One region of the Paenibacillus sp. Y301 genome, then DNA from elsewhere that is predicted to be linked to it. Evidence: riboswitches for the same ligand, from Rfam matches in the RefSeq annotation. Region 1 holds a riboswitch; each other region holds the start of a gene.

Region 1 (7,567 bases):
TTAATGATATTACAATACCAACCTTTCCCAAATTAGTCAACCTATAAATTTTAATAAATTGACGTTGAAATATTGAAAAAGTGTTGATATATAAGATAAAAGGGTTAAGATAAGGGTATTAAATGATTACATCAGTTGTCGATTTAACCATTCATAAATGAACAAAATAGTACATAGTTCGACATTGTTCAACGTTTCCTTTAAATGATGTATCCCACAAAGGAGTGGCAAAATGTTATGATGTGTCCTCTAAATGAAGAAAAGGTATTCAAAGATCCAGTTCATAATTACATTTATGTGCAAGATGTGACAATCTGGCGGTTGATTAATACGCCTGAGTTTCAACGACTACGCCGTATACGTCAATTGGGAACATCCTTTTTCACTTTTCATGGAGCTGAACACAGTCGTTTCTCACATTCATTAGGAGTCTATGAAATTACAAGGCAAATCATTTCATCATTTGAGAGAAATGAATATACAGAATGGCCTAAAGAGGAGAAATTACTAACCCTTTGCGCTGCTTTGCTACATGATGTTGGACATGGTCCCTTTTCCCACTCTATAGAAGAAGCCTTCGATATGAATCATGAGGATTGGACATGTCGCATCGTTCTAGGTGATACAGAAATAAATAATATTCTATTTGAGGTAGATCCTGAGTTACCGACAAAGGTTGCTTCAGTCATTGCAAAAACTTATGATAAACCCATTGTAGTAAATCTCATATCTAGTCCACTTGATGCTGACCGAATGGATTATCTGCTTCGTGACGCATACTATACTGGAGTAAATTACGGTACGATTGATATCGATCGGATTATCAGAATGCTGAGACCCCATCATGAACGAATCGTGGTGAAGGAATCTGGAATGCATGCTGTTGAAGATTATCTTATGTCAAGATACCAAATGTACTGGCAAGTGTATTTTCATCCCGTGACAAGAAGTTCAGAAATTGTATTACGTTTAATCATTCGACGTGCAAAAGAATTATATAATAATGGATATAAATTTGAGTTTATGATGAAGCCATTGATATACTTATTTGAAGATAAATTGAATGTTGAGCAATATTTGAAATTAGATGAGGCTCTCATTCTGACTGTATTTATGCAGTGGGTGACGGAGCAGGATCCTATACTAAGTGAGCTCTGTGAACGATTCATGCATCGTAGACTGTATAAATATGTAGAATTAGATTCGGATAATAATGACATGATTCAAGAGATTCGACAGGCATTTATACAAGCAGGTTTAGATCCGAATTATGACTTTGTTATTGATTTCCCAAGTGATCTTCCCTACGATATATTTCATCCTAGTGATGGAGTGAGTCAGAAACATATTTTATTGTTGGATCGACAAGAAAAATTAAAAGAAATTTCTGAAGTGTCAGAAATTGTAAGATCTATTAGTGGTCTACATCGCGGTAAATGTCACCTATATTATCCTGAACAGAAGTTGAAGGCGGCTTTATCGCTATTTTCTCCTTCTATTGCCCATATTTTTGAAGATTATTGATAAAAGGCTTGCGTTTGTCCAGATTAAGAGGGGGTTATACCATGATGTTGTTCGACACACATACTCATCTTGACGCACCGCAATTCGACGAGGACCGCGAAGAGGTTATTGCACGTGCAGTTAAAAATGGCGTAGGTAAAATGATAAATGTTGGCTTTAATCGGGAGACAATCCCGACGACAATGGCACTAGCTGAGAAATATGATTTTATCTATGCTGCTGTAGGATGGCATCCACAAGATGCCATTACGATGAAAGAAGGGGATCTGGAATGGATCGCGTCCCTGTGTAAACATGAGAAAGTTGTAGCCATTGGTGAAATTGGACTTGATTATTATTGGGATACCTCACCTAAAGATATTCAACAACAAGTACTACGCCAGCAAATTGGACTTGCTCGTGAGATTAACATGCCTATTGTCATTCATAATAGAGATGCACATGAAGATGTGGTAAGAATTTTACGAGAGGAAAAAGCACACGAGGTTGGTGGGGTGATGCACTCCTACTCAGGCAGTTGGGAAACGGCAAAAATGTGTCTTGATATGGGATTTCATTTATCATTTGGTGGGCCCATCACATTTAAAAATGCGAAGCAACCAAAAGAGGTATTAGCCCAGGTTCCAATGGATCGATTATTGATCGAAACAGACTCCCCATATCTTACTCCCCATCCTTATCGTGGGAAGAGAAATGAGTCTGCTCATGTTAGGTTAGTGGCAGAAGCGGCTGCTCAGATTAAAGGGGTTGACATTGAAGAATTAGCCCAAATAACTACCCAAAATGCACTGTCACTATTTGGGATTTGTTAAAAACGAGAGGAAATGTAGCAAAAGAGGAAGAATAAGCGACTAATACTTGTTTTATGATGATATAAAGCGATAATATTACAATATTTTAACTATTTATTCGTATTTTTGTGGTTGATTAGTGCTTTACAACTTGCATGAAAACACGATATTATCTTTTCAGTGATAAGAGTAGATCGTTTTTTGATTGCTTATTATTTTCCTGAACCAGTCTCGCTAAATCTCCAATTGTGTGGAGAACGGGGGAACCAATACGAGCAGAAAAACTGATGAAATATCAGGTGGATGACGTATTTGATTTCTTTTATTGGATCTTTGGGGTGAATTCAAGGGCATCCGCCATGAGCGGTAGACCTAAGATCGGGCGGCTCTCTTTCGTCCAAACCCGACAGCTAACCTCGTAAGCGTTATGAAGAGAGGCAACCTCGTGTATGCAAATTCCGTCTATTCATGATCGGGAAGCCACGAAAGAGTTCCTCTAACTCTTTCTTATGGCTTCTTTTATTTTTGAATAAAGACAATATTGTCATCATACTCTTGTTTAACAGGGGGTGACAATCATCACGAGCAGACTGGTACAGGATGCAGGATACACTTGTGGTTAAGTATCCTGTAAAAATTTAAAATAGTCACGTCAATCGCAGATTACATATATGGTTACATAGACGGCGAGGCTATGAAGGAGGATCGGAAAGTGGGCATTTTGAATGAAGAAACCCATGATTCATCATCATCCAGCATGACTTACGCAACGCGTTGGAAGCATGAATATGTACGTAATATTTCTGTTGTAGCTATTGTTTTAATTGCAATTACCCTGATGGCTCTTTTATTAATCAGCATTCAAACGCGTAAACAAGTATATGTGTCGGTAGACGGTCAGGTTAAAGCCATTGAGACAAATCATACGTTGTTGCGAGAAATGCTTGAGGAAGAAGCCATCATACTAGGACCCAAAGATAAGGTGTCCATGGCATTGAACGGTACAATTAAAGATGGGGATAAGGTTCAAATTCAACGGGCAAGTAAAATTAATGTTACCGTTGATGGTAAATCCCATCCCATACTTACAACGCAGGGTTCGGTGAAAGAGGCTATTCGGGAAATGGGTGTTTCTCTCAACGAATCGGATAAGGTATTTCCTGCACTGACAACTAAAGTTACCAATCAATTGGATATCAAGGTTGTCCGGATTAACAAACAGATTGTAGATCGCGTAGAGGAAGTCCCCTTTCAGGTGATCAAGACTTCAGACCCTACGATTCTAAAAGGAAATGTTAAGGTGGTTCAAAATGGACAGCCAGGTGCCATTGTCCATCATGTCGAGAAGATATTTCAAGATGGTCAGTTTGTCTCGATGAAGGTAGTTGGTAAAGAAGTGCGGAGTACCAGGCAAGATAAGGTTATTGCTGTAGGTACAAAGGTAGAAGCACCTAAGCCAGTCGTAATAGCATCCCCAAAAGTAGTTAAGAAAGAAACCAGCAAGAAGAGCCCTGTTACAAAGGTGAGTCAGAATAACAAGACTAGTAAGGCTGGAGTCGATTTCACATATAAGAAAGTCCTTAAGAATGTTTCTATGACTGCCTATTCTTCTGAAGAACCAGGAATAGGTACGAAGACAGCTTCGGGTACACGCGTTACAGAAGGGCGCACCATTGCGGTTGACCCTAAAGTTATCCCTATTGGGTGGTGGGTGTATATTGAAGGTATTGGCTTCCGTCGTGCAGAAGATACAGGCGGCGCTATAAAAGGGAACAAAATTGACGTGTATTATGATTCCTTACAGAATGCACGTAATTTCGGAAGAAAGTCCGGAAAAACGGTATATGTGATTGGACCGATCAAGCCGGAATTGAACTAAACACGTTTTACAATGGTGTTATAATGCTATACTATTAGGGTCATATGGATGTCATGTTAAAGAAGAGGATAACTCCTCTTCTTTTTGTTGTTATACTGGATTTTGAAGGGAAGAATCATCATGATTAAAGAAATCATTGTCGTGGAAGGTCGCGATGATACTACGGCCATTAAGAGGGCTGTAGAAGCGGACACAATCGAAACAGGCGGTTCAGCAATTAATGCACGTACGATACGGCGTATTGCCCTAGCACAAGAACGTAGAGGTGTTATTATATTTACCGATCCTGATCACGCCGGTGAGCGGATTCGCAAAATTATTGCATCTCGTGTGCAGGGATGTAAGCATGCGTTCATTCCCGAGGTTGATGCCACGCGTAAAGGTGATATTGGTGTAGAGAATGCATCGCCAGAAGCGATCCGTCATGCATTAGCACGGGTTCATACGTCCTATGAAGGGGTGGAGAGCCTGATAGACCTGGAGGACCTTGTACAAGCAGGTCTGATGGTGCACCCTGATGCAGCTGCTCGTAGAATGGCTATGGGTAACATTCTTGGAATTGGGTATTGTAACGGCAAGCAGTTCCTGAAGCGTCTCGCTATATTTCAAATTACGCGTGATGAATTCGTGAGTGCCCTCGCCCAAATTGAAGAGGGAGGTTAAGAATATGAATGAGTTAGACAATATTGCTACACCAAGGCGAACGAAGGATATCATCAGACGTCATGGTTTTTCTTTTAAGAAGAGTCTAGGTCAGAACTTTCTGATTGATCAGAATATTTTAGACAAAATTGTGGATGCAGCTGAGTTGGATCCCACAAAAGGGGCTCTAGAGATTGGCCCAGGGATCGGTGCACTTACTGAGAGGTTGGCACAAACAGCAGGTACGGTAACAGCAGTGGAGATTGACAGACGTCTTATTCCAATATTAGAAGAAGTGTTGGAGCCTTATGAACATGTTCAGGTAGAACAAGCGGATGTACTCGAAGTAGACTTGCCTGATTTGTTTGAGCGGAACTTTAAAGATGTATCTAAGGTCAGCGTAGTAGCTAATCTACCCTATTACGTTACGACACCTATCTTGATGAAACTTCTGGAAGGTAAACTCCCACTTGAGCATATTGTTGTCATGATTCAAAAAGAAGTTGCTATACGCATGGCAGCCTCACCAGGAAGCAAGGATTACGGTAGCCTTAGCATTGCTGTTCAATATTATAGTGAACCAAAGTTGATCTGTACTGTGCCGAACACTGTGTTTATACCCCAACCGAATGTGGATTCTGCCGTCATTCGTCTTACGGTTCGGGAACACCCACCGGTGGATGCAAAGGATGAACTGCATTTCTTTGATGTGGTACATTCATCATTTGCCCAGCGTCGGAAAACTATTTCTAATAACCTGAAGAGCCGATTCTCTCCAACAGGAGGGCGCGAACGTATTGATTCCTTGTTGATCCAAGCAGGTATCGAGCCTTCCCGTCGTGGTGAAACACTCAGTCTTCAGGAATTTGCAACGCTTAGTAATATATTGCTTGAGGCTGGTATTGTATAAGGAATTTAACAAGTTTCAGTGATAAATATGCCGAAAACATGAACCAATAGGGGTGACTGCCCATACCATGGGGTAGGGGTGATGTCTGATGAATTTGGGAGATTTGGTGGTCCGTCAATCGTATGGCGGTGATATTGCATTTCGTATTGAAGATATACAGCAGGATTATGCCATCCTGAAGGGGACGGATTTCCGACTGTTGGCGGATTCCCCCATTAGAGACTTGTTGAAGGTTCCCTATGCACCCGTGAGCGAGAAAACGCAACGTGCCCAAGTGAAGGCGAATGAGTCTTTATCGTCTCTTCAACGCCACCGTGAAGAACAATCTGCTCGAAATCTTTCTCAGACGGGTGGAGATTGGGGCCAAACGAAGGAACCTACCTTCTTCGAAGTACCTGGTAAAGTTCTACATTTGGATGGTGATCCAAATTATCTAAAAAAAAGCCTTCAGGCCTATGAACAACTTCGTGTCCCGGCGGAAGGACACTATGTCAGAGAATCAGGTATGGCGGATGCCCTATATAGACTCCTACCAAAGGTCCAACCAGATATTTTGGTCATTACGGGCCATGATGGCGTATTGAAATATAGGAGAAATCAGGATCTCTATAGTCTGAACAGTTACAAAAATTCACAAAATTTCGTAAATGCTATTCAAGTAGCGCGTCAGTACGATCGCCATTTAGATTCGCTTACGATTATTGCAGGCGCTTGTCAGTCCCACTTTGAAGCATTACTCCAGTCAGGAGCGAACTTTGCTAGTTCACCAGCACGTATTCTAATTCATGCTCTGGACCCAGTGTACGTAGCTGCAAAAGCCTCATTCACGTCGATTAAAGAGATTATCAATATGAATGATGTCCTAGGAAATACGATTAGTGGTACTGAAGGTGTAGGCGGGATTGAATCCCGGGGAAGCTATCGTATAGGTCTACCACGCTTGTATGATCTATCTACGCTTAAAGTAACGCCAGCAGCAATTTAGTCTTTTCAGAACTCTGTTGAAATTAAATAACGACGTACTACACGGTTTAAGACATACAGTAGTTGTCAAAAAAAGAAATAAACCCCGAACAGTCTCCTTAAATTTGGGGTTTATTTGCTGAATTTAGGCGGTTTTTGCAAGTGTTTGTAGGTTCAAAAAAAATTCGTTGACAAGATAATTTTAGTGCTGATATAATTAATGTTTTAAGTTGACAACCTACGAATTATCCGTTATAATGGACAAGGAAAGAGGTGGTCGTTAGACATGGCTAAAAACGCACTGTTAGATATCAAGCACAGTCTCGATGCTCATGTAGGTCAAAAAATTATGTTACGAGCTAATGGTGGTCGAAGAAAGACTGTTGAGCGAACTGGTGTTTTGGAAGAAACGTACCCTTCTGTTTTTATTGTGAAACTAGATCAAGAACAACAAACTTTTAAACGTGTTTCATACAGTTACGCAGATATTCTTACTGCTTCGGTAGAAGTTACAATTTGCGAGGATAACAGTGAAATGCAGCTTGAGTATATTAAAGCGTAAATTTATTTATAAAGATGAGGCAGTCCTCTTGGAGGATTGCCTTTTTGTTATATTTTGAATTAGAAGAGGTATGTGATCTGCAAAAGGGCTGATGAATGAGAAGTGATCACCCGCGTTATACTAACAGCGACATTTATTTCAATTCATTGAGGGGGATTATACGTGAGCCGTAAAAGACGTAGTGTAATGTCAGATGAACTCAAAAATGAACTTGCAAAGGATTTAGGATTCTATGATACTGTCCAGAAAGATGGATGGGGAGGCATTAGAGCGAAGGATGCAGGAAATATGGTCAA
Region 2 (7,567 bases), on a different contig from region 1:
ATCTGGACACGCTTTTTCAGCTGAAGATAGACCGTGGGAGCGGAATTCTGCGTCATCACAAATCACTCCTATATCTGCTAAATTATCGTTAGTATGGTAAATAACTGCGATTTTTAGTCAAGATGAATTGGGAATATACGTTTTTCTTCCATCATCTCTTGTTTTTGAATAGCTGAATCATAAAAACACAAAAAAGATAGCGTTATCAGAAGAAATCTGATGACGCTATCCTTTTCATTCTTATCTACAGTTAATTCAGATTTATTTCCATTTCCAGTCCTGGATCACTGTATCTATAAAATAAAGGGGTAAGCTCTATCTTTCCATCCAGCGCTATACTCTTATACCTTTCCACTTTTTTACCGATAGGTTCTGGTCCGCTCGGAGATGATTCAGCTAAAACCCTTTTACCTTCAACGCGTATCATGGTTTGGCCGATCCCTTTGAATTCAGATGAATCGGATTCAGTTTCAACGATCAAGTCTTTATCCTCCATGTAGTAAGTTAATCGGATATCGTAGCCTTCCAACTTTAAAACGGAATACTGCTTCTTCTCAACCGGTTTGCTTAGAGTAATCCAATCACTAGATTTACCCCGTTTCGAGACAATAGGATCTTTCAAGATAAGCTTCATCGGAACAAGAGACCAATCTTTATACCATTGCGTTGATTCGAATTTGTACACACTTTTATTCATACTTGGATCGTCTCCAATTCTGTTGACGTATCCATTGATCTCTTTGTCCCCAACAACCATGCGTACCGTGTCATACCACACAACTCCACTGCCATCTTTAAATCGTTTCAACGACTCATCTTCTTGGAAATGAACTAGAATTCCCAGTGGTGTAATGACGAGTTTTTCCAACTTGATTCCCGTCTTTGATTGCAAATCGGTATTCGATAGCAATTCTCGTGTATTAATCGCAGTACTCGCCTTTTTACCGTCCGCTTCAAAAGCAAAATTCCATGTACCAGCAACCCGCTTTATTTCCTCCATGTAACCAAAATGAAGTTCCGCAGCATCCCATTCTTTTTTGGATAAGTTGAACACCTGCTCTATGAGTAAATCTGAACCATCATGTGGTAGGTAGGTTGAACTGCCCTGAATTTTTTCTGCGTTCTTTGTCTTAATGAATAGGTACGGACCGCCCTTTCCCTGATCTGACGAGGAAGCTGAAACATTATAACGTACTGCGAGCTTATTTTTGAACTCTGTAATCGATTGGATGTGAATATTAGTATATTGATTTGATCCCGTAGAAATTAGATCACCAACTTGATGACCTGATTTCAAAGGAATGTCTTTATTTTGATAAAAAACAAGATTTTCAGCCTCCAACGTATATTTCTTCTTATTATGTTGTAAGTTGTCCTTAGTTTCATAAATACCGAGGAATTTTCCACTCGCTTTATCATAGTTTAAATATCCACTCACTTTTTCCTTTATACCAGACTCGTCAGCAATGTAAGTATTCTCTAGTTCGACTACATCAAATGCAGTAGGATCATCTTTCAGGTCGAGCGTAACGAGAGCTTTCATCTTCTCCCCATCCGTTACGACACCATTAAGACTCATTGAGACACCCGCGCTAGTCACACTTAGGTCATAGCGTTGTCCAACACCATTATCTAACGCATTGTTTACACTCTTTCCCCCTATGAGGCTATCCCAATTCAACGCTACACCTGCGAAGGCAGGAACGGCAATAACCATAAAACAAAGGATAACGATGGTTGCAGGCACGAACTTTCTTCTGCGATATGTAGAGTTCTGCTCCATCACTGATTTCCGCTTGGACACTTCCTGTTCAATTGCGGTCCACATCGTATCATAATTCGGTTGTGAGTTTACATCTACTTCGCATTCATGTCTTCGATCCATTTCCAATCATCTCCTTTACTTGGGCAGCAGTTATGCTTTGTAAAAGCTTCAGACCCCGATTCAATCTAGACTTCACTGTACCTTCAGGAACGTTAATTACGGCAGAAATCTCCGGTACCGTCAATTCGTTCACATAACGTAGCGTAAATACCATCCGTACCTTATTAGGGAGCATGCTGTATAACTTATAGAACTCCACTTTGGTTTCTCGTTGATCATAACTCTCTTCTACTGGATTGGATAAGAAGGGACGTGAGCGTAAATACGCACTCAATTCTTTAGCCCAGCCATTCTTGCGTCTTCTGAGTACACTACTACACTCATTAGAGGCGATCCTCAACAGCCACGGTTTGATCTCTCTTACTTGCGATCTGTCCGTTAGTATCGCTTTGACAAATACCTCCTGACACATGTCCTCAGCATCTGAACGGTTATGCATCATGTAATAACAGAGACTGTATACCTGTTCCTTGTATGTCTCGAATAGTTCGCGGTCGTTCATTTCCGAAATACACATCCCTCATAATCTTCTCGACTATATGACGTTTAACAACCAATAATCGTTCATTATACATTACAACTCGTTATAGGCTGTCTATGAGCAACTTCTTGTCCTCATTTTTGTGCAGCCAATATATTAGTAGATATGCAAAAAGGAGGTGCCCCTAGCTAGGTCAATAGCCAATGGGACAACCTCCTGTAAATGAATCTATTTATTTAAATGATACGGGACCGTTGTAATCACAATATCCTTCTGATTAACCAAAAAAGTACGAATCAGCAAACTTGATTGATTGTGTAATATATTTTGCCACCAATGCTTGGTAATAAACTGCGGAATCACAATTGTAATATGATCGGTTGCCGCTGTTTTCCATTCAACTGTTTCTATAAACCGAAGAAGGGGTTTAATCACACTTCTATACCGTGAACGCAGAACAATTAACCGTACACCTGGATTCCATTCGGCCCATTTCTGTTCCATCTTGTGAATCTCTTCTTCATCGAAGCCAATATATACTGCAACGACATTGTCCGATAAAGAACGCGCATAACTGATAGAATTAAGTACGACACGCGTAACGCCAGAGACGGGAACCAAAAATGTGCTACCTTTGATAACCGGTTTATCCACATCAAGCCGAATACGTAGTTGATCTGCTATATTCATATAATGCCGATGGATTCGTTTGAAGAGAAGCATAACTAACGGTAGGAATATGAACACCATCCATATATGCGAGAATTTGGTGAAAATAAAAATAAGCGTGATCGATAACGTTGTAATCATACCCACCGTATTTACAATAAAGCGATGTATCCATCCAGAGGGCTTCTTTTTAAGCCAATGAATCATCATCCCCAGTTGAGAAAGTGTAAACGGAATAAATACGCCAACCGCATATAACGGAATCAAACTTCCTGTATCACCATGGAAAGCCGCTACAAGTACAGAAGCCATAACGCCAAGAATAATAATCCCATTTGAGAACCCCAGACGATCCCCACGAACCATAAACATATGAGGCATGAACTTATCCTTAGCTAACATAAATGAGAGTAGTGGAAACGCAGAATATGCCGTATTCGCAGCAAGGAAGAGAATAACTGCTGTAATCCCTTGTATTCCGTAATACAGAACACCACGACCAAATACGGATTGTGAAATCTGCGATACAACTGTCGCTTTAAGATCAGGGGTTATACCATACCAGTACGCCAACAGACTTATTCCGGTAAACATCGCTGCCAGAATAACGCCCATCATTACCAACGTCTTAGCTGCATTCTTCTCAGCGGGTTGTTTGAAATTCGGAATGGCATTGGATACCGCTTCGACCCCGGTTAGTGCCGAACACCCTGAACTGAAGGCTTTTAAAAGTATAAATAAACTTATATTAGATACCGCCGAACCTAGTTCCGGAATCGCAGCATGAACATTGCCTGTTGCATACTTAATCACACCAGAAATTATTAGAACAAATATCGAAATGACAAACAAGTATACGGGAAAAGCTATAAATGAAGCTGCCTCTGTAACACCTCGTAAATTTATAAGCGTTAGAATTAATATGACCGAAATAGCAATAACGACGCTATAATCATGAAGATATGGAAACGCTGATGTAAGGGCATCCGTTCCAGCCGATGCACTTACTGCTACGGTAAGAATATAGTCGACAAGTAATGATCCACCTGCCATGAGTCCCATAGGAACACCCAAGTTTTCTTTTGCGACAATATATGCTCCTCCACCCATAGGGTAAGCAAATATGGTCTGTCTGTAAGAAAAAATAAGAATAGCTAAAAGTCCTAGTACAGCTAATGAAATTGGAATGGAGTACCATGCAGCGGAGAAACCAGCCACCATTAGTACGATTAGAATCTGTTCCGTACCATAAGCAACGGATGACAAAGCATCTGATGACAGAACAGCTAGTGCTTTAAATTTACTTAATTTCTCATGATCAAGTTCATTTGATTTCATGGGACGTCCGATCAGGACACGTTTAACCTTGCTAACCATCTTAAAGACCCCTTCATAAGCAACTTGTAACATCTATGTTGTACGCTACTTTAGGGAAGGTTAGCTTTGCGGTTTTTGTACACACATAATACCCTTACAGAAGAATTCCGTAAAGTTAAAAGTATGATCAAACCCACCAAAGCTTACGAGGTTAGCTGTCGGATTCGGACTGTGGAATAGCCCTACATATCAAACTTATTTTAGTCTGATTACGATTCACCCCATTGGTATATTTCCAATGTTTTGGTTCCCCCGCTTTTCCTTTTCAGAAAATTCAGCGCTCGAACAAATCCTATTACGAGAGCTAATTATAATCCGCTCGAACCAAACTGTATATATGAAATCATATGAAAATTAATGAAATTTTTGTGAATTATTTCGAAATATTTCTTTTCTTATTTTTTTCAATAAAATCAAAAAAACCTGAGACAACTATCTCAGGTTTCTTGATCATTACATGGTTGGCTATTGAGCAATCTGGTCACGGATGAGCTGAAGGATCTTCTTCTCCAATCGAGATACCTGCACTTGGGAGATTCCCAGTCTACCAGCGACCTCAGACTGTGTCTGATCTCGATAATAACGTAGGTAGACGATGAGCTTCTCTCGTTCAGATAGTCCCTCTATTGCCTCATTAAGTGCCAGTTTATCAAACCATTTATCTTGAGATTCATCTGCAATCTGATCCATTAAGGTAATGGGATCTCCATCATTCTCGTAGACAGTCTCATGAATTGAAGTTGGAGGCTTGTTAGCTTCCTGTGCAAATACAACTTCTTCTGGTGTAACTCCAAGATCGTCTGCTACTTCTTTAATCGTCGGCAGTCGATTTAATACCTTTGAGAGCTCGTCCTTCTTTTTACGAACCTTATTCGCCATTTCTTTCAGAGAACGGCTCACTTTAATAGTTCCGTCATCACGTAAGAAACGTTGGATTTCTCCAATAATCATAGGAACGGCATAGGTAGAGAATTTAACGTCATAACTCAGATCAAATTTATCAACGGATTTCAAAAGTCCGATACACCCAATTTGAAATAAGTCCTCCGGCTCATATCCGCGGTTCATAAACCGCTGTACTACCGACCAGACGAGACGAATGTTACAGTTCACCAGTGTATCCCGGGCAACATTATCCCCCGATTGACTAAGTGCAATAAGGCGTTTGACTTCCGAATCTTCCAAGTAGGTTTGCGAAGCTTTCTTAACATCAGCATCCATACGTCCAACCCCTAATTATATAAAGCTTTCTTGGATTCAATCCTCTTCTTCATCCTAATCGACGTGCCAAATCCGGATTCACTAGAGACTTCAAATTCATCCATGAAATTCTCCATAATGGTAAATCCCATTCCTGATCTTTCTAACTCAGGCTTAGAAGTATATAGTGGTTGCTTAGCAAGATCTAGATCTTCTATGCCTTGTCCACGATCTTCCACCGTTATTGTCACTGTGTCCCCTTTGATCTCAGCTGTAATGGTCACGATTCCTGTAGTATCAGAATCATATCCATGAATGATACAGTTGGTTACTGCTTCCGATACGACTGTCTTCAAATCACTAAGCTCGTCCATTGTAGGATCAAGTTGTGATATAAATGCGGCGACGGTAACTCGAGCAAATGATTCATTCTCCGACTTGGCAGCAAACTGCAACGTCATGAAATTATGAGCTAGAGTCTGTTCTTCACTCATGACACAACCTCCAGACTTGAGAGCGCATGGCTCTCGCTTTCATAGATAGGCATAATCTTGAACATTCCCGACATCTCCAGCAAACGATACACGGGTGGAGTGACATCACATACAGCCATCTTGCCACCCTTGCTCTTAATCAACTTATACCTTCCAAGAATAACGCCTATACCTGAACTATCCATAAACTGCAGATCTTTCAGACTTAGAACAATATGATCGGTCTGCTTACTATGAATCGCTTCATCTAGCTTCATACGAACATGATCTGCAGTATGATGATCAAGTTCTCCTGTGAAACGGACGATGAGTACTTGACGGTGATGTTCCATTTCCATTTGAAGATTCATATTTTCCTCACTCTCCTCCCTGTCATAAACAAAGAGTTCTAGAAGTGAAAATCATATTCCTGCATCACGACAAAACTAGAAGAAAACTGCTATCAATCTACAAAAAATAATTTTGCTGTCGTACGCTTGAACATCGTCCACCAACCAGCTTTATCAACTTTCGTTGGAGCCTTTAATTCAAACTTCTTAATGACCTGATCTCCTTGATATACCACGAGATTTCCAAGTACCTGACCTTGCTCAATCGGAGCTCTTAATTCAGGTTCAATCTGTAGTTCATGTTTAATATTCGAGGTGTTTCCGACTTTCTTCATCAGAACACTATATTGTTGACCTGCAACAAGTTGCAGCTCTTTACTCTTTCCTTTGTTAATCTCCACTTTTCCAATGACATCACCCTGTTTATAGATGGTATGTTTCGTATATTGAGAGAACATGTAATCGAACATCTTAGATACTTCGCTATTCCGCGTCTTCGTATTAGGTTCACCCAACACAACAGATATAGCTCTTAGATCTCCACGTACAGCGGTGGCGGCTAAGCAGAACTTAGCTTCTGACGTATAACCCGTCTTCAATCCATCTGCTCCCGTATAGAATCTCACTAGTTTATTCGTATTTACTAACCAGAATGGACTCTTTGAATCTTTACGTAAGTAGTCCTGGTAAGCACCCGTATATTTAGTGACACTTTTATGTTTCAGTAGCTCACGGCTAATGACCGCAATATCATAAGCTGATGAATAGTGGTTCTCTGCTGGAAGCCCATTACAATTGGCGAAATGAGTATCTTTTAGACCAAGCTCTGCAGCGCGATTATTCATCATACCTACAAAGGCTTCTTCTGAGCCTGCAATATGTTCCGCCATGGCTACGGATGCATCGTTACCAGATGCCATAGCTATGCCCTTAAGCATCTCATCTACAGACATCTCCTCACCAGGTTCAAGAAATATTTGCGACCCGCCCATGGAAGCGGCATACTCGCTAGTACGAACTTTGTCTGTTAGTTTAAGCTTTCCTGAATCCAACGCCTCTAGTGTTAGTAACATCGTCATGATTTTCGTGATACTAGCAGGTGGAAGCTTGTCATGACTATTCTTTTCATAAA
Region 3 (7,567 bases), on a different contig from region 1:
GATGGATTACTCAGCAAAAGCGTAAGTAACACAAGGATGAGACCGATCCAGGATGAACGTGAGAAGGTCATCATAATACCACCAGCCAAGGTTACCGTAGCGACTACGCTTACCCATCCCCAAAGGAGCTTCACCCCACTACCACTCGTCATGATATGAATGGCGAACGCCGTCACAAGCAATCCCCCGTATGCATTCGGATCAATCAGCATACCGGACAAACGTCCATCTTGCACCATGAATGGGACCTTCACGCCGCTAAAGAAAGCGAACAGGGCCAGACCATTCAGCCAGAGTACACTCATCAGAAAGACACGAAGCATCGTATATAGTCGATCCCAACAGTCTACGGCCTGAATGAGCATGATATATGTCAGCAAAAGAAGGATAAATCCAACATCCTTTTGCAACAAGGCGTATTGAGTAATGAACCCATTGCGCCAGATGGATACGAATGAGGCTAGGATAAAGATAAGTAACATGCCCCAATGCCATGAACTGAACTGCCTACGATCCAATTTCAGGTGTACACCCGCCGCGAACAAACCTAACAATAAGAAGAGATCCGACGGTGCGAGTCGGAATGCTCCTCCAATATCAAATTGTGCGGGAAGACATATGATGTAACCCATAATCGCAAACTGAAATAATTTGCTCATCGTGTAGGGGTTGTGTAATGTATCTTTTTTATTACATGTTCTCTCTACAACGGATACAGACGCCATATCGTCCCCTACTTTCCTGTGGGAAACAGCTCTATGTAACCACTTCCCGTTGTACTTGTTTCTTGGCCTGACCGATCACATAAGATAGTACGACCAAGCTGCCAATCATCTGTACGAATAATCCTAAGCTTGCTCCTATCGCAGCGCCAATCATCCCATATTGGGGTACGAATATAAGACAGGCCAGCCCATTCGTAATCGCTGTGCACAGAAACAATGGAATCTGTGCTTTGTACTTCCCGGTTGCAGTAATGGCATACCACAGGTATGACGAAACAAACACTAATAAGGTAGACACGAGTAACCATCGAAATAACCCTATCTCTTGTGCCACATCAGGACTGTATAACAAGGTCAGAAGTTGCTGTCCGAACATCCAACCGACGACACATGCCATTGCACTAATCCCCACGCCCACCGCTATCATTCGACGGAGTAAAGAAATAAATTCCCGATGCATCCCAGCAGCATGCCATCGTGCGAGACGTGGTGTGATGGCTTCTCCCAATGCCGTAACTACCACATTGCATGCCACGATCATGTAGGAGAGCGAAGCGTATATACCTAAGTCGTATTCCCCTTTAAAGTAAGAAATCGCGTATAGTGGAATATTCGTATTAAGCGACATCAACGCCAACACAACACCAAGCGGCGAACTGACGATCAACAACTGCCACAGACTACTTTTATTGAAAATTGGAATAAGGGCTGTAAGCGCTCTTGCTTTGCGAGCATCATATCCAATCGTTATAGCCAGCCATCCGATGATCATAACTATTAAAGCTAGATTGAGACTCTGTGTAGGGATGAATACGAATGTGAAGATAAGTATGGAAGACAATCCTTTAGCAGCTCTTGAGATCGAGATTTGATCCAGCCTCTCTTGCTTTTGAATGATACCTAACAAGATATCACTGACGGATTCAACGATTCTATACAAGCTGATGAGGAAAATAACAAGTACCGTGTTCCAGTCAAAGCCACTTACGATGATAAAGGCTGCTATAAATATGAATGCAACTACGGTCGTTATTAACCGAAGGCCAATAAAGTCTCCAAAGACGTATTTCCCAGATGTGTCCACGATCAAGACTGATCGAAGATGTAGATGAGACAACATGAAGATCGGCGCAGTAACCGCAAGTCCAAGCGAATATTGCCCAACGATTTCTGGTGATCCGAATTTATTGAGTAGTATCACAATGATGAACTGAGATCCTGCGTAAGTGATGTTTCCGAATAAATAACGAAGAGAGGCAAATGACATGATACGTCACACCATTCCTGAAGATGAAGCCCAATCGGCAAAATCCTCACTTCGGATCTTCTCACGTCTACTACTTTTCCTCTGATTCAGCACTGCTCCTAGTACATGAGCCCCTTGTTGCTCAAGCAACTGTTTGGCAGAACTCGTGTGCTTCAGCAACACTTTTCCAGATTTCACAACAAGCAGTACCCCCTCAGCCATCCTGGCCAAAGTCAGTGCATCCGAGAATGGGATTAGCACAGATGAAGAGTCGATGACGATTGTATCCCACCGCTCGCTCAGCTCCGCAAATAAATCCTTCATCCCCTCGGAGCCCAGTAATTCAGCCGGATCTGGTGAGATAGGCCCAGAAGTCAGCACAGAAAGTCCCCTTGAATATTTTATAGAATGAATGCAATCTTCCAGCCGAGTTTGATCAACCAGAATGCTGCTCAACCCAACCGAATTGGGAAGATCAAATGCCTTATGTACGGTTGGCGTACGCAGGTCCCCATCCATCAGTAACACAGACCTACCGGTCTCTGCCATCGATATAGCTAGGTTCATGGCCAATGTCGACTTCCCTTCCTCTGGAAGAGAGCTTGTGACTAATAACGACCGAATTTCTCCACCTACTCGGGTATAGCGAATATTGGATCGAATAGTTCGAAAAATAGATGCATTAGCTGATTTCGGTTGTTCCAGGCAATATAGCTTTGGCACTCTCTTCTTCATGTCTAATAACTCCTTCAACTGATTTAGCTTTCGTCCGTACCCGCCGTTTACGTAACTTCAATTTACCCACCGTACCTAGAAGAGGAAGTTGCAGATCAAGCTGAATGTCTTTGGCGCTGTTCACGGTCTTATCCATCAATTCCTTTAAAATAGAAATGGCGATCCCGGCAATCAGCGCTAGTCCAAATGCGACCACCAAATTGAATAGTGGCTTAGGCGATATAGCCTCGGTAGGAACCTTCGCCCGGTCGAGAAGTACAACATTCTCTACCCCCATAATGGATTGTATATTCCCGTTGAATGCCTCCCCGAAACCATTCGCGATATCCGTTGCCTGTTGTGCGTTCGAGTCCGTCACAATAACGGTTGTTAACAGTGACTCACTATTGGTTCTTGTCTTGACATGTTCGAGCAGTTTTTCCGGTGTCATCTTTAATTCGAGCCTTCTAACGACTTCTTCCGCTATCCTACTGCTTCGGATGATCTCCCCGTAAGTTGTTACCAGCTTTTGTCCTGCCATGATGTCATTAATTGCTTTCTCTTGCCTGTCCCCCTGAATAAGAATAGACGCTGTTGCCTCGTATTTCGGTTTCAACACATAATAGCTGACGAAACTGGCGAGTCCCATCGCAGTAATACACAACACAATGATAAACAGCAACCTACGTTTCACTAGTTTCAAAATGCTCCCTAGTTCGAACTCCATCGATTATTTCTCCTAACTAGTTAATGTATTTCTATCCTCTATAAAAATATGATTGTATATTCATATTCTCTTTCTCCCAACATATGTCCAAAGCATGATGAAAAATTTAAATTTTTCGGATTATACTAGTGAAAGGATAACTCTATCTCCCTTTTACCATGTTAGTAATCCAGATAAAAAAAAAGACCGAGAACCCATATTTCTGGTTCTCGGTCTCTTTCTTATCTTAATCTCTAAAACATTCTATTTAATTACATACAATTTAATTTGTTGAAACCCGAATGAACTTACGCTTTTCTGGCTTCCAGGAATAAATATATCAATTCGATTACCCTTGATAGCAGAACCTGCGTCGGTTGCTGTAGCAATAAAGGCATCGTTAGGAAGATTACTATGATTATGTCCAGTAACTAATACTTTCGTTCCCATAGGAATAACATTAGGATCTACTGCAATCGTACCTAGTTTAAGAGGATTTCCGAAATAATCAACGGCTCCCCATTTCCCATTTTCACTTGCAGCAGCTGAGTATGCTGTAGCTTTGACCTGAACTGTTTTACTATAGCTAAAGGTTTTACCCCAAGCTTCTACTACTTTCTGATCTGAAGATACGACTAGGTTAGAATCTGCCGATTTCACAGGAGCAGCGGATGCTGTGTTCTGCACCGTTGGTATGTTTAATTTCATTCCAACATGGATATTGTTTGCTTTCACATTCGGATTGGCATTGATCAACTTATCAAGATTTACACCATATTGTTGAGATAGTTTGTAGAACGTATCTCCGTCTTTGGTGATATGTACAGCATCAGCATGAATCGGTGTATTTTGAACGACCAATGCGACACCCATCGCCGCTACTATCATTTTCATTTTTCTGAATTTCATTGTGTTATGTTCCTCCTTGTTTTTAATGCCTGCGAAGTTAGCTGTCGGATTCGGATTGGGAGTCAACCCTACGCACACGAACTTGTGCGATTCACCCCAAGGTGCGAAGAACGGTTACCCGTTGTTCTTGTACACGCCTATTACATCCCCCACACTTTCTCTTTGAAAGTTTTGGCTCAACAAATATATCACAATTTTGTAACCAGAAAATATGTAATAATTGACAACAGTACTTTAACAACAGAGAATCGCGACTTTTTCGCACAAAAAAACAGACGTAATAATGACTAATATGTCACTTTTACGCCTGCTTAATTACACTTTAATTCATGAGTTTAGTTCAAGTCTACTTTACAATACTTTACTAAGAAATTCCTTGGTACGTATGTTCTTAGGATTACCAAATACCTCTTCAGGTGAACCCTGCTCCGAAATGCGACCTTCGTCTATGAATAGAATCCGATCCCCAACTTCACGTGCGAATCCCATTTCATGGGTCACAATGACCATCGTCATGCCTTCGAAGGCAAGTTTCTTCATAACTTCGAGAACCTCGCCTACCATTTCAGGATCTAGTGCCGAAGTTGGCTCATCAAACAACATGACGTGAGGTTGCATCGCCAGTGCGCGTGCAATCGCTATACGCTGTTTCTGTCCACCTGATAGTTGATTAGGGTATACATCCTTTTTGTCCGACAAGCCGACGGTTTGCAAAAGGTTCTCAGAAATGAGATCAGCTTCAGCTGCAGACTGCTTTTTAACCGTAAGTGGGGCTATCGTAATATTTTGGCCCACGGTTTTATGTGGAAAAAGGTTAAAGTTCTGGAACACCATTCCCATTTTTTCACGCGTTGCATTGATATCATGATTCGGAGCCGTAATAGACTCCCCTTCGAACAGAATCTCACCAGATGTCGGTTGCTCAAGTAGATTTAGACAACGAAGTAAGGTACTTTTACCAGAACCAGAAGGACCAATGACAACGACGACTTCACCTTTATTGACGAACAAATCGATCCCCTTGAGAATGTCTACTTTTCCATATGATTTATGAAGATCTTTAACGGTTATCACTAGCACTCAACTTCCTTTCAACGCGATTCAGAATCTTAGATAAAGTAAATGTCAGTACAAAATAAATGGCCGCAGCAATAATGAATGGGCTAAGACCTTGATACGTTATGTTCTTAACTACACCTGCTTGGTACATAATATCTACCATCCCAATAACCGAGATGATCGATGATTCTTTAATAATGGTAATGAATTCGTTACCGATCGCTGGAAGAACAGCTTTAAATGCTTGAGGCAAAATAATATGACGCATCGCCGTTCCACGTCGCATTCCAAGTGACCGAGCAGCTTCCATCTGTCCTCGATCCACACCTTGAATCCCTGCTCTAAATATCTCAGCTAGATAAGCAGAACTATTGATGGATAATGTGATAATACCGGACTGTAGCGGTGAAAAGTTAATCCCTAACGTTAAAGCTAGTCCGTAATGGATGATCATGAGCTGCACAAGCATAGGAGTACCACGCAATATCTCTACATATGCTGTTCCTAACCACTTCACAATTCGAATATTTGTCATCCGTAATAAAGAAATGAATAATCCAATAATGAAACCAAATAATACTCCTAGTGCGGATAATAAGAGGGTATATCCGATCCCTTTTGCATAGTAGCTACGATATTCCCAAGCCGTAGTAAAAATATTTCCTGAATCCTCTTTCAGATCCGCGTTACCTGCTGCTAATAGACTTGCTTCTTTAACCATTTCATCAATAGCACCTTCACTCTTCATGCGAGCAAGCGATTCATTAACGGCATTCAGAAGCTCAACATTCCCCTTCTTAATACCAATGGCTGCTTGGGACTCAGAATTATCTGGGACAGCTTCGGATAGAACCATCTCTGAGTCAAGATAACCTTGAGCTACCGTGTCTTCTACAATAACAGCATTAACACGTTTCGTCTGAAGCTGTAATATGATATCTGGGATTTTATCCAAAGAAGTCAGTTGTGCACCTGGAATGCTTTGGCCAATTCCTTCTTGAATGGAACCCTTTTGGACACTAATTTTCTCGTTCTCAAAATCCTTCATGGTTGGATATTTATCTTTATCTTCTGCTCTAACGATCATAACCTGTTGCGCTTTATAATAGTTATCAGAGAAATCGATGCTTCTACGACGTTCTTCTGTTGGTGTCATTCCTGAGATAACAAAGTCTACTCTACCGCTCTGTAGCGCAGATAGTAGGCTATCAAATGCCATATCCTCAATAACTAACTCGGCTCCCATATCTTCTGCAATCCGTTTAGCTATAGATATATCGAAACCAACAATTTGGTCTTGCCCATCTATTGTTTTGTGGAATTCATACGGTGCAAACTCAGCGCTTGTGCCCAGAACCAACTTTTTAGCTGTTCCCTCTTCGGCGCTAACCATTTGTGTCGTGTGAAAACCCGCTGTTATCAAGATGATAGTGCTTAGTAGAAAAACAATCATACGAGTTATTTTCTTCAACTTTCTTTCTCCCCTTACTTTTTTACACTTATAATATTTATACAGAACATAAACCATCATAAGTCAAAATGCATGATTATGCAATGACATTCCATTGGCAACCAAGGTTTTCCTAACATTTTGATACAAAATCATACAATTCTGATGCATAGACTCTACAAAAAAATTCATGTTATAATATAGAGCATTGTTAAATCTTCATACACACAGAGGAGTTGCCCTAATGAGTACTAAAAGCACGATTTCCAACACAATAGATCAATTTGCTTCGCGCTTCAAAGAAATTTCATTATATATCGGTGCAAATCCGGAACTCGGAAATGAAGAATTACTGGCCTCTGCTCGATTGAAAGAAGAACTTACCTATCACGGATTCACCGTTGAGGCTCCGATACTCGGTATTGAAACAGCATTCATCGGTACCTATTCATCTAATAAGCCTGGTCCTACCATAGCCTTGTTATGTGAATATGATGCACTACAAGGACTTGGACATGCTTGCGGTCATCATCTGATCTGTATGATGAGTCTAGGAGCTGCTGTTGGTCTTAAATCCGTGATTGATACTATTGGAGGAACCATTCGTGTATTTGGTACTCCAGCGGAAGAAACACGTGGTGCAAAAGTTCCAATGGCTGCTGCTGGGCTTTTTGACAATTGTGATGTGGCGTTGATGACTCATCCTTTTTATGCATTCGAGAAATCAGGACAATCTCTTGCTATGGATGCTATACAAT

What was found. A riboswitch is a leader RNA that binds a small molecule or an ion and turns the genes downstream of it on or off. The one in region 1 is predicted to bind cyclic di-AMP.
Region 2: another riboswitch for cyclic di-AMP. It lies ahead of AC1D69_RS02040 (APC family permease); the one in region 1 lies ahead of AC1D69_RS22875 (resuscitation-promoting factor).
Region 3: another riboswitch for cyclic di-AMP. It lies ahead of AC1D69_RS16345 (3D domain-containing protein); the one in region 1 lies ahead of AC1D69_RS22875 (resuscitation-promoting factor).

Annotation. Positions count from the first base shown of each region.
Region 1 is NZ_JCAIUL010000020.1:43,961-51,527, reverse strand. It holds gene AC1D69_RS22885 (HD domain-containing protein) at 238-1,524, shown strand; gene AC1D69_RS22880 (TatD family hydrolase) at 1,566-2,336, shown strand; cyclic di-AMP (ydaO/yuaA leader) riboswitch at 2,538-2,755, shown strand; gene AC1D69_RS22875 (resuscitation-promoting factor) at 3,028-4,194, shown strand; gene rnmV (ribonuclease M5) at 4,315-4,857, shown strand; gene rsmA (16S rRNA (adenine(1518)-N(6)/adenine(1519)-N(6))-dimethyltransferase RsmA) at 4,862-5,746, shown strand; gene yabG (sporulation peptidase YabG) at 5,835-6,731, shown strand; gene veg (biofilm formation stimulator Veg) at 6,996-7,271, shown strand; gene AC1D69_RS22850 (small, acid-soluble spore protein, alpha/beta type) at 7,434-7,567, shown strand, end outside.
Region 2 is NZ_JCAIUL010000001.1:411,398-418,964, reverse strand. It holds gene AC1D69_RS02055 (stage V sporulation protein AA) at 1-56, opposite strand, end outside; gene AC1D69_RS02050 (DUF4179 domain-containing protein) at 251-1,885, opposite strand; gene AC1D69_RS02045 (RNA polymerase sigma factor) at 1,869-2,387, opposite strand; gene AC1D69_RS02040 (APC family permease) at 2,595-4,412, opposite strand; cyclic di-AMP (ydaO/yuaA leader) riboswitch at 4,538-4,702, opposite strand; gene sigF (RNA polymerase sporulation sigma factor SigF) at 4,878-5,633, opposite strand; gene spoIIAB (anti-sigma F factor) at 5,645-6,106, opposite strand; gene spoIIAA (anti-sigma F factor antagonist) at 6,103-6,456, opposite strand; gene AC1D69_RS02020 (D-alanyl-D-alanine carboxypeptidase family protein) at 6,549-7,567, opposite strand, start outside.
Region 3 is NZ_JCAIUL010000009.1:82,560-90,126, forward strand. It holds gene AC1D69_RS16325 (O-antigen ligase family protein) at 1-659, opposite strand, end outside; gene AC1D69_RS16330 (oligosaccharide flippase family protein) at 757-1,992, opposite strand; gene AC1D69_RS16335 (CpsD/CapB family tyrosine-protein kinase) at 1,999-2,706, opposite strand; gene AC1D69_RS16340 (YveK family protein) at 2,654-3,412, opposite strand; gene AC1D69_RS16345 (3D domain-containing protein) at 3,656-4,300, opposite strand; cyclic di-AMP (ydaO/yuaA leader) riboswitch at 4,312-4,487, opposite strand; gene AC1D69_RS16350 (amino acid ABC transporter ATP-binding protein) at 4,652-5,374, opposite strand; gene AC1D69_RS16355 (ABC transporter substrate-binding protein/permease) at 5,361-6,830, opposite strand; gene AC1D69_RS16360 (M20 family metallopeptidase) at 7,054-7,567, shown strand, end outside.